Caballeronia sp. LZ062: one gene and its partner. Each later gene encodes a partner of the first gene's protein in a complex. Links are inferred from orthologs where the notes say so. Each region holds a gene or a part of one and is shown in the gene's direction. Other genes may lie near its edges. The genes, in order: smc and P9239_RS14795.

Region 1 (4,399 bases):
AAGATCACGCGTGTCATGCCCGCCATGAAGCCCGAGATGCGCACGGCCGTGATCTTCGGCGGCGCGGCCGTCGTCGCAACGCTCGCTACCTTTTTCGAGCCGATGCCCGCGCCGCCCGCCGCATCGCAGATGGGCGCGGTCGTGTTCGTCGTGATCGCGCTCGGCGTCGTGCTCGCGGTCAACAACGTCATTGTGCAGATCGGGCTCGCGCGCGTGCCGGCCAATCGCGCGTCCATCATCATGCTGTTCGAACTGGTGGTGACGGCGCTGTCGTCGTGGCTCATCGCGAGCGAAGTGCCGGGGCCGCGCGAATGGGCGGGCGGCGCGTGCATCGTGGCCGCGTGCGTGCTTTCGGCATGGGCGCACAGGCAGGGCCGCGAGGTATCGCCAAGCCCGCCGGACGCGGCCGAGCCCGAAAAGAAATCGACACGCGCGATGGTATGATGGTGTCCGCTCGCGCCGCAGCAGGCGGCGTCCGGCGCGCATGGGACACATCCGCGACCGGCCGCGCTGCGGCTTGTCTGCCGTTCATCCTCCGTCATTCACTTCAAACAGCGATATCGCCGTGCGTCTGACTTCGATCAAACTCGCTGGTTTCAAGTCCTTCGTCGATCCCACGCATTTCCAGGTCCCCGGCCAGCTGGTCGGCGTCGTCGGGCCGAATGGCTGCGGCAAGTCCAACATCATCGACGCCGTGCGCTGGGTGCTCGGCGAATCGCGCGCATCCGAATTGCGCGGCGAGTCGATGCAGGACGTCATCTTCAACGGATCGACCGCGCGCAAGCCGGGCAGCCGCGCGAGCGTCGAACTGATCTTCGATAACGCCGACGGCCGCGCCGCCGGTCAATGGAGCGCCTACGGCGAGATCGCCGTCAAGCGCGTCCTCACGCGCGACGGCACCTCCAGCTACTACATCAACAACCTGCCCGCGCGACGCCGCGACATACAGGACATCTTTCTCGGCACGGGTCTCGGTCCGCGCGCCTACGCGATCATCGGGCAGGGCATGATCGCGCGGATCATCGAGGCGAAGCCCGAAGACCTGCGCGTGTTCCTCGAAGAAGCCGCGGGCGTGTCGAAATACAAGGAGCGTCGGCGGGAGACGGAAAATCGTCTGCACGATACGCGCGAAAATCTGACGCGCGTGGAAGATATCGTGCGCGAGCTGACGGCTAATCTGGAGAAGCTGGAAGCGCAGGCCATCGTCGCGACGAAATACAAGGCATTGCAGGCTGAAGGCGAAGAGAAGCAGCGTCTGCTGTGGCTTCTGCGCAAGAACGAAGCGGGCAACGAAGCCGAGCGCCAGCAGCGCGCCATCCGCGACGCACAGATCGAACTCGAAGCGCAGACGGCGCGTCTGCGCGAAGTGGAAGCGCAACTGGAAACGCTGCGCGTCGCGCACTACAGCGCGAGCGACGCCATGCAGGGCGCGCAGGGCGCGCTCTACGAGGCGAATGCCGAAGTGAGCCGGCTGGAAGCGGAGATCCGCTTCATCGTCGAGTCGCGCAATCGCGTTCAGGCGCAGATTGCCGCGCTCGCCGCGCAGCGCGAGCAATGGCAGATGCAGGCGCAAAAGGCGCGCGACGAAATCGAAACGGCGTCCGAAGCATTGGCCGAAGGCGAAGAGAAGGCCGCGATCGCGCAAGAGAACGCCGCTGCGAAGCATGACGCGCTGCCCGCGCTCGAAGCCCGCTGGCGCGACGCTCAGGCGAAGCTGAACGAAGAACGCGCGGGCATCGCGCGGGCCGAGCAGGCGCTCAAGCTCGAAGCGGCGCATCAGCGCAACGCGGATCAGCAGCTTCAGCAATTGCAGCAGCGTCAGGAACGCCTGAAGAACGAAGCGGGCGGCCTCGACGCCCCCGACGAAGCGCAACTCGAAGAACTGCGCATGCAGCTTGCCGAGAACGAAGAGATTCTGGCCGAAGCGCAGGCGCGTCTTGCCGATGCGCAGGAAACCGTGCCGCGCCTCGACGCCGAGCGCCGCGCCGCGCAAGAGCGCGTGCAGGCGGAAAGCGCACAGATTCATCAGCTAGAAGCACGCCTTGCCGCGCTGAAAGCGTTGCAGGAGAGCGTGCAGACAGAAGGCAAGATCCAGCCGTGGCTCGACAAGCACGAACTCGGCGCGCTGCCGCGTCTGTGGAAGAAGCTGCACGTCGAAGCGGGCTGGGAACCGGCGCTCGAAGCCGTGCTGCGCGAGCGTCTCGCCGCGCTCGAAGTGTCGAATCTCGACTGGATCAAGGCGTTCGCGAGCGACGCGCCGCCCGCGAAGCTCGCGTTCTTCGCGCCGCCCGTCGCCGGCAAGCCGCTCGACGCGCCGCAGGGTTTGCGGCCGTTGACCGCGCTTCTTCGCATCGATGATCCGGGCATTCGCGCGGTGCTCAACGAATGGCTCGGCAATACGTTCATCGCCGACGACATCGCGCAGGCGCTCGCCATGCGCAATCAATTGCCGGAAGGCGGCGCGTTCGTCGTGAAGGCGGGGCATACGGTCACGCGCGTGGGCGTGCAGCTTTACGCGTCGGATTCCGAGCAGTCGGGCATGTTGGCCCGCGCGCAGGAAATCGAAAATCTCGCGCGGCAAGTGCGCGCCCAGGCGCTGCTCGCGGATGAAGCGAAGGCCAACGCCGTGCGCGCCGACGCCGCTCACACGCAGGCATCGCAAGTTCTCGCCGACGCGCGTTCCGCCGCCGAGCGCGCGACGCAGCGCGTCCACGCGTTGCAGATGGACGTGCTCAAGCTCACGCAGGCGCACGAGCGCTACACGCAGCGCAGCACGCAGATCGGCGAGGAACTGGAAGAAATCGCCGCGCAGATCGAGGAACAGCGTGCGCTGCGAGCTGAATCCGAAGCTGCGTTCGAGCAGCACGACGCCGAAATCGCGCAATTGCAGGCGCGTTTCGAAGACAACCAGCTCGCGTTCGAATCGCTCGACGAGGCGCTCACGAACGCGCGCCATGAATTGCGCGAACTGGAACGCGCGGCCAGCGACGCGAACTTCGCGGCGCGCGGTCTCGCAGCGAAGATCGAGGAATACAGGCGCAGCATCGACACGGCGCACGAGCAGAGCGAACGCGTCGAGGGCGCGCTGGAAGACGCGCGGGCCGAACTCGAAACCATCAACGCGCAGACTGCGCAGACGGGTTTGCAGGACGCGCTCGAAGTACGCGCGGCACGCGAAGAGGCGCTGCACGCGGCGCGCATCGAACTGGACGATCTCACCGCGCGGCTGCGTCAGGCCGACGAGCAGCGCCTTCAGACCGAGCGGTCGCTCCAGCCGCTGCGCGACAAGATCAACGAATTGCAGTTGAAGGAACAGGCGGCGCGCATCAGCGGCGAGCAGTACGTCGAGCAGTTGCAGGCCGCGGGCGTCGACGAAGCGGAATTGCAGGCGAAGCTCACGCCCGACATGAAGCCGTCGTATCTGCAAGGGGAAGTTACGCGCCTGAACAACGCCGTGATCGCGCTCGGGCCGGTCAACATGGCCGCGCTCGAAGAACTCGCGGCGGCGACCGAGCGCAAGCACTTCCTCGACGCGCAGTCGGCCGATCTGAACGACGCCATCGGCACGCTGGAAGACGCAATCCAGAAGATCGACCAGGAAACGCGCGCCCTGTTGCAAGGCACGTTCGACGAAGTGAATCGCCATTTCGGCGATCTGTTCCCGCGTCTTTTCGGCGGCGGGCAGGCGAAGCTCATCATGACGGGCGACGAAATTCTCGATGCCGGCGTGCAGGTCATGGCGCAGCCGCCCGGCAAGAAGAATTCGACGATTCACCTGCTGTCGGGCGGCGAAAAGGCGCTCACCGCGACGGCGCTCGTCTTCGCGATGTTCCAGTTGAATCCCGCGCCGTTCTGTCTGCTGGATGAAGTGGACGCGCCGCTCGACGACGCGAACACGGAACGCTTCGCCAACCTCGTGCGGGCCATGTCGAGCAAGACCCAGTTCCTCTTCATCTCGCACAACAAGATCGCGATGGAGATGGCGCAGCAGCTGATCGGCGTCACCATGCAGGAGCAGGGCGTGTCGCGCATCGTCGCGGTGGATATGGAATCCGCCGCAGGATTCGCGCAGAACGGCTGACCCGGTTTTATGAATAACGGCCGGACGTGGAGCCGGCCAGGCGCGCAGGCGCGGAGTGGCGCGCATCGGCGAGGCGGCGGCAAAGGCCGGCGCATCGGATGCGCGCGACAGATCGCGCGGCGCTTCGTAACCCAAAAGAATGATGGAGCGTGCATGGACGAGTTGACACTCGGATTGATCGGAGCGGGAGCGGTGGTGGTCGGCGGCGTGGTGGTGTACAACGCGTGGCAGAGCGCGAAAGTGCGGCGCAGGATGCCGCGCCCGATGCCCGACGAGGCCGCCGACGCGCTCGCGCGCCAGGAAACCGACGAGGAGCAG
Region 2 (3,243 bases), 520 kb from region 1 along the record:
CCACCGCGCCCGTGAAGTTGAGCTGCACCGAGGCAACCTTCGTCTGCGGACCGGGATCGACGCTGACTTTCACCGAACGCTTCTCGCCCGCGCTGTTGACGTCCGTGCGCACGACGGGCGTGAAATACCCTTCGGTCGCGACGAGATCGCGCACGTCTTTCGGTGTGGCCGTGACGAGAAACTGGAACTGGTCGTCGCTGACGTCGTCGCGCTTGGCGAAACGCGCGAGATCGAGGTGATCCTTCAGCAGCTTCCTGATGCTGCGCGGCGCGTCGATGTCCACGTCGTATTTCGCGAAAGCGGGCGTCGCGGCGGCCAGCGATAAAAATGCCGCGACTGCCGCCGATGCGAAACGGGACCCCGCGACGGCAGCCCGCCGGTTGCGGCCGGGAGGCGCAAACGGTTCCGCTGTGCGCGATCTTGCGGCCAGGCCGCGCAGCGCGCGCAGCGAATCAGACAAACGCCCCGCCAAACGTGACCTCCGGCATCGGGATGAGTGGAATCGAAAGGTGAAGCGGTCCAGCGAGTGCGGCTTTCGCGCCGGCTTCGCGCGGTTCGGCGCGTCGCCGCGCCGCACGGCGCAGGCGCTATTTCACCACATCGATGCGCCCGGGCACGTAAAAAAGCGCCTTGCGGCTTACGGCCGTGCGCCGTTGGACGGCGCGAGGCACCAGCGGGTTCCACACACGAGCCGCCGAACGGGCGGATAGGCGTGGACCGCGCCCTGGCTTGCGGTAAAATCGCCGACGCACGCGCGCGCCGCCAGCCTGGCCCGCAGCCTTCAGGCAATCGCCGACCGGCGCGCCGCCCTTCATCGAACCGAATCGACTCAACGGAAGCCGCATCATGTATCAGTCGGACATCACCCAGTTCATCAATCAGCTGAAAGCGCAGAAACCCACGCTGGAAGACGAACAGCGCCGCGGCCGCGCGCTCTTGTGGGACAAGCAGCCCGTCGATCTGGACGAGCGCGCGCGTCAGCAAACCTCGCGCGTGAAGCAGACGCCCTACGTGTACTACCAGAACTTCTGAACGTGAGCGCCGGCCAGGAGCCGCAAGCAGCGCGGGAAGATGCACGCGAAAGCCGCGACGTGGCGCTCGCCGCGCCCGCGACCGATTCGACGCCCGACACGATCGACGGCGTCGCGATCGCGCATCTGTACGGCGAGCCGCTCTGGAAGCTGCCGACGGATCTGTACATTCCGCCCGACGCGCTCGAAGTCTTTCTGGAAGCGTTCGAAGGCCCGCTGGACCTGCTGCTCTACCTGATCCGCAAGCAGAATTTCAACGTGCTCGACATTCCGATGGCGGATGTCACCGCGCAGTATCTCGGCTACGTGGACCAGATTCGCCAGTCGAATCTGGAACTGGCGTCGGAATATCTGCTGATGGCGGCCATGCTCATCGAGATCAAGTCGCGCATGTTGCTGCCGGTGAAGAAGGCCGACACCGGCGAGGACGCCGAAGACCCGCGCGCCGAACTCGTGCGGCGGCTGCTCGAATACGAGCAGATGAAGCTCGCGGCGCAGCGCATCGACCAGTTGCCGCAACTCGGCCGCGACTTCCTGCGCGCGGAGGTGTATATCGAGCAGGCGTCGGTGCAACGCTTCCCGGACGTCGACATGAACGACCTGCGCGCCGCCTGGGCCGACGTCATCAAGCGCGCGAAGCTCGTGCAGCATCACAAGATTTCGCGCGAAGAGCTTTCGGTGCGCGAGCACATGAGCATCATCCTGCGCCGCCTGCAAAGCGCGCGCTTCATGGAGTTCACGGAGCTTTTCGATACGTCGCGCGGCGTGCCGGTGGTCGTGGTGAACTTCATCGCGATGCTGGAGCTGTCGCGCGAATCGCTGCTCGAAATCACGCAGGCCGAGCCGTATGCGCCCATCTACGTGCGGCTGGCGTACTCTCCTGCCTAAGAACCCGATTTTCTCCCACCTTTGCCCCGGGGCAGCCGATGTTTACGCCGCCCGCCAGGAGACACCCGCTCGATGAAAGTCATCAGCTCGATCCATGAACTGCGCGACCAGTTGCGCGGCCAGAACCGAACCGCCTTCGTCCCGACGATGGGCAATCTTCACGAAGGCCATCTCTCGCTGATGCGGCTCGCGCGCCAGCACGGCGATCCCGTGGTCGCGAGCATCTTCGTGAACCGCCTGCAATTCGGCCCGAACGAAGACTTCGACAAATATCCGCGCACGCTGCAGGACGACATCGAGAAGCTGCAAAGCGAGAACGTCTACGTGCTTTTTGCGCCGACCGAAAAGGACATGTACCCGGAGCCGCAGCAGTATCGCGTGCATCCGCCGCACAACCTCGGCGACATTCTCGAAGGCGAATTCCGCCCCGGCTTCTTTCATGGCGTGTGCACCGTCGTGATGAAGCTGATGTCGTGCGTGCAGCCGCGCGTCGCCGTATTCGGCAAGAAGGACTATCAGCAGTTGATGATCGTGCGGCAGATGTGCCACCAGTTCGCGCTGCCGACGGAAATCGTCGCCGCCGAAACAGTGCGCGACGAAGACGGCCTCGCGCTCTCTTCGCGCAATCGCTTTCTGTCGCCTGCCGAGCGCGCGGAGGCGCCGCAGCTTGCCGCGCAACTGCAGCGCGTGCGCGAAGCCGTGTTGTCAGGCAATCGCGATGTCGCCGCGCTGGAACGCGACGCCATGAACGCGCTCGCCGCGCGCGGCTGGAAGCCCGACTACGTGAGCGTTCGCAAGCGCGCCGACCTGCTCGCGCCGGGCGAGGCGGACGCGGATGCGCCGCTCGTCGTGCTCGCGGCGGCGAAGCTCGGCGCGACGCGCCTCATCGACAATCTGGAAATCTGAAGGAAGTCAGCAACATGCAACGCACCATGCTCAAATCGAAGATCCATCGCGCGACGGTCACGCACTGCGAGCTGCACTACGAAGGCTCGTGCGCCATCGACGAAGATCTGCTCGAAGCGGCGAATCTCCTGGAGAACGAGCAGATCGACATCTGGAACGTGAACAACGGCGAGCGCCTGACCACCTACGCGATCAAGGGTGAGCGCGGCAGCGGCATGATCTCGCTCAACGGGTCGGCGGCGCGGCGCGCGCAACTGGGCGATCTCGTCATCATCGCGGCATTCGCGCAGGTGGACGAAAAGGAGATCGCGGCGGGCTGGAAGCCGAATCTCGTGTTCGTCGATGAGAACAATCGCATCAAGGGCAGCCGCGATCACGTGCCGACGCAAAACTGGACGTAAATCGTCGGAGATTTGCC

Evidence for each region.
Region 2: the proteins of smc (region 1) and P9239_RS14795 are in contact, whole or in part, in a crystal structure (PDB 3ZGX), measured with the Bacillus subtilis proteins. The link is inferred for Caballeronia sp. LZ062 from one-to-one orthologs.

Annotation. Positions count from the first base shown.
Region 1 is NZ_JARTWB010000002.1:1,345,689-1,350,087, reverse strand. Bases 191-4,281 are described here. They hold smc (chromosome segregation protein SMC), read left to right. Parts: upstream 191-565; coding sequence 566-4,081; downstream 4,082-4,281. Other genes in these bases: P9239_RS12385 (cell division protein ZipA C-terminal FtsZ-binding domain-containing protein), read left to right, coding at 4,235-4,281; P9239_RS12395 (DMT family transporter), read left to right, coding at 191-444. Also shown: more of P9239_RS12395, read left to right, coding at 1-190; more of P9239_RS12385, read left to right, coding at 4,282-4,399. UniProt on the Bacillus subtilis protein: Required for chromosome condensation and partitioning.
Region 2 is NZ_JARTWB010000002.1:1,866,863-1,870,105, forward strand. Bases 71-3,005 are described here. They hold P9239_RS14795 (ScpA family protein), read left to right. Parts: upstream 71-1,091; coding sequence 1,092-1,919; downstream 1,920-3,005. Other genes in these bases: P9239_RS14785 (autotransporter assembly complex family protein), read right to left, coding at 71-430; P9239_RS14790 (DUF3460 family protein), read left to right, coding at 844-1,032; panC (pantoate--beta-alanine ligase), read left to right, coding at 1,992-2,825; panD (aspartate 1-decarboxylase), read left to right, coding at 2,840-3,005. In the rest of the region: more of P9239_RS14785, read right to left, coding at 1-70; more of panD, read left to right, coding at 3,006-3,226. UniProt on the Bacillus subtilis protein: Participates in chromosomal partition during cell division. May act via the formation of a condensin-like complex containing Smc and ScpB that pull DNA away from mid-cell into both cell halves.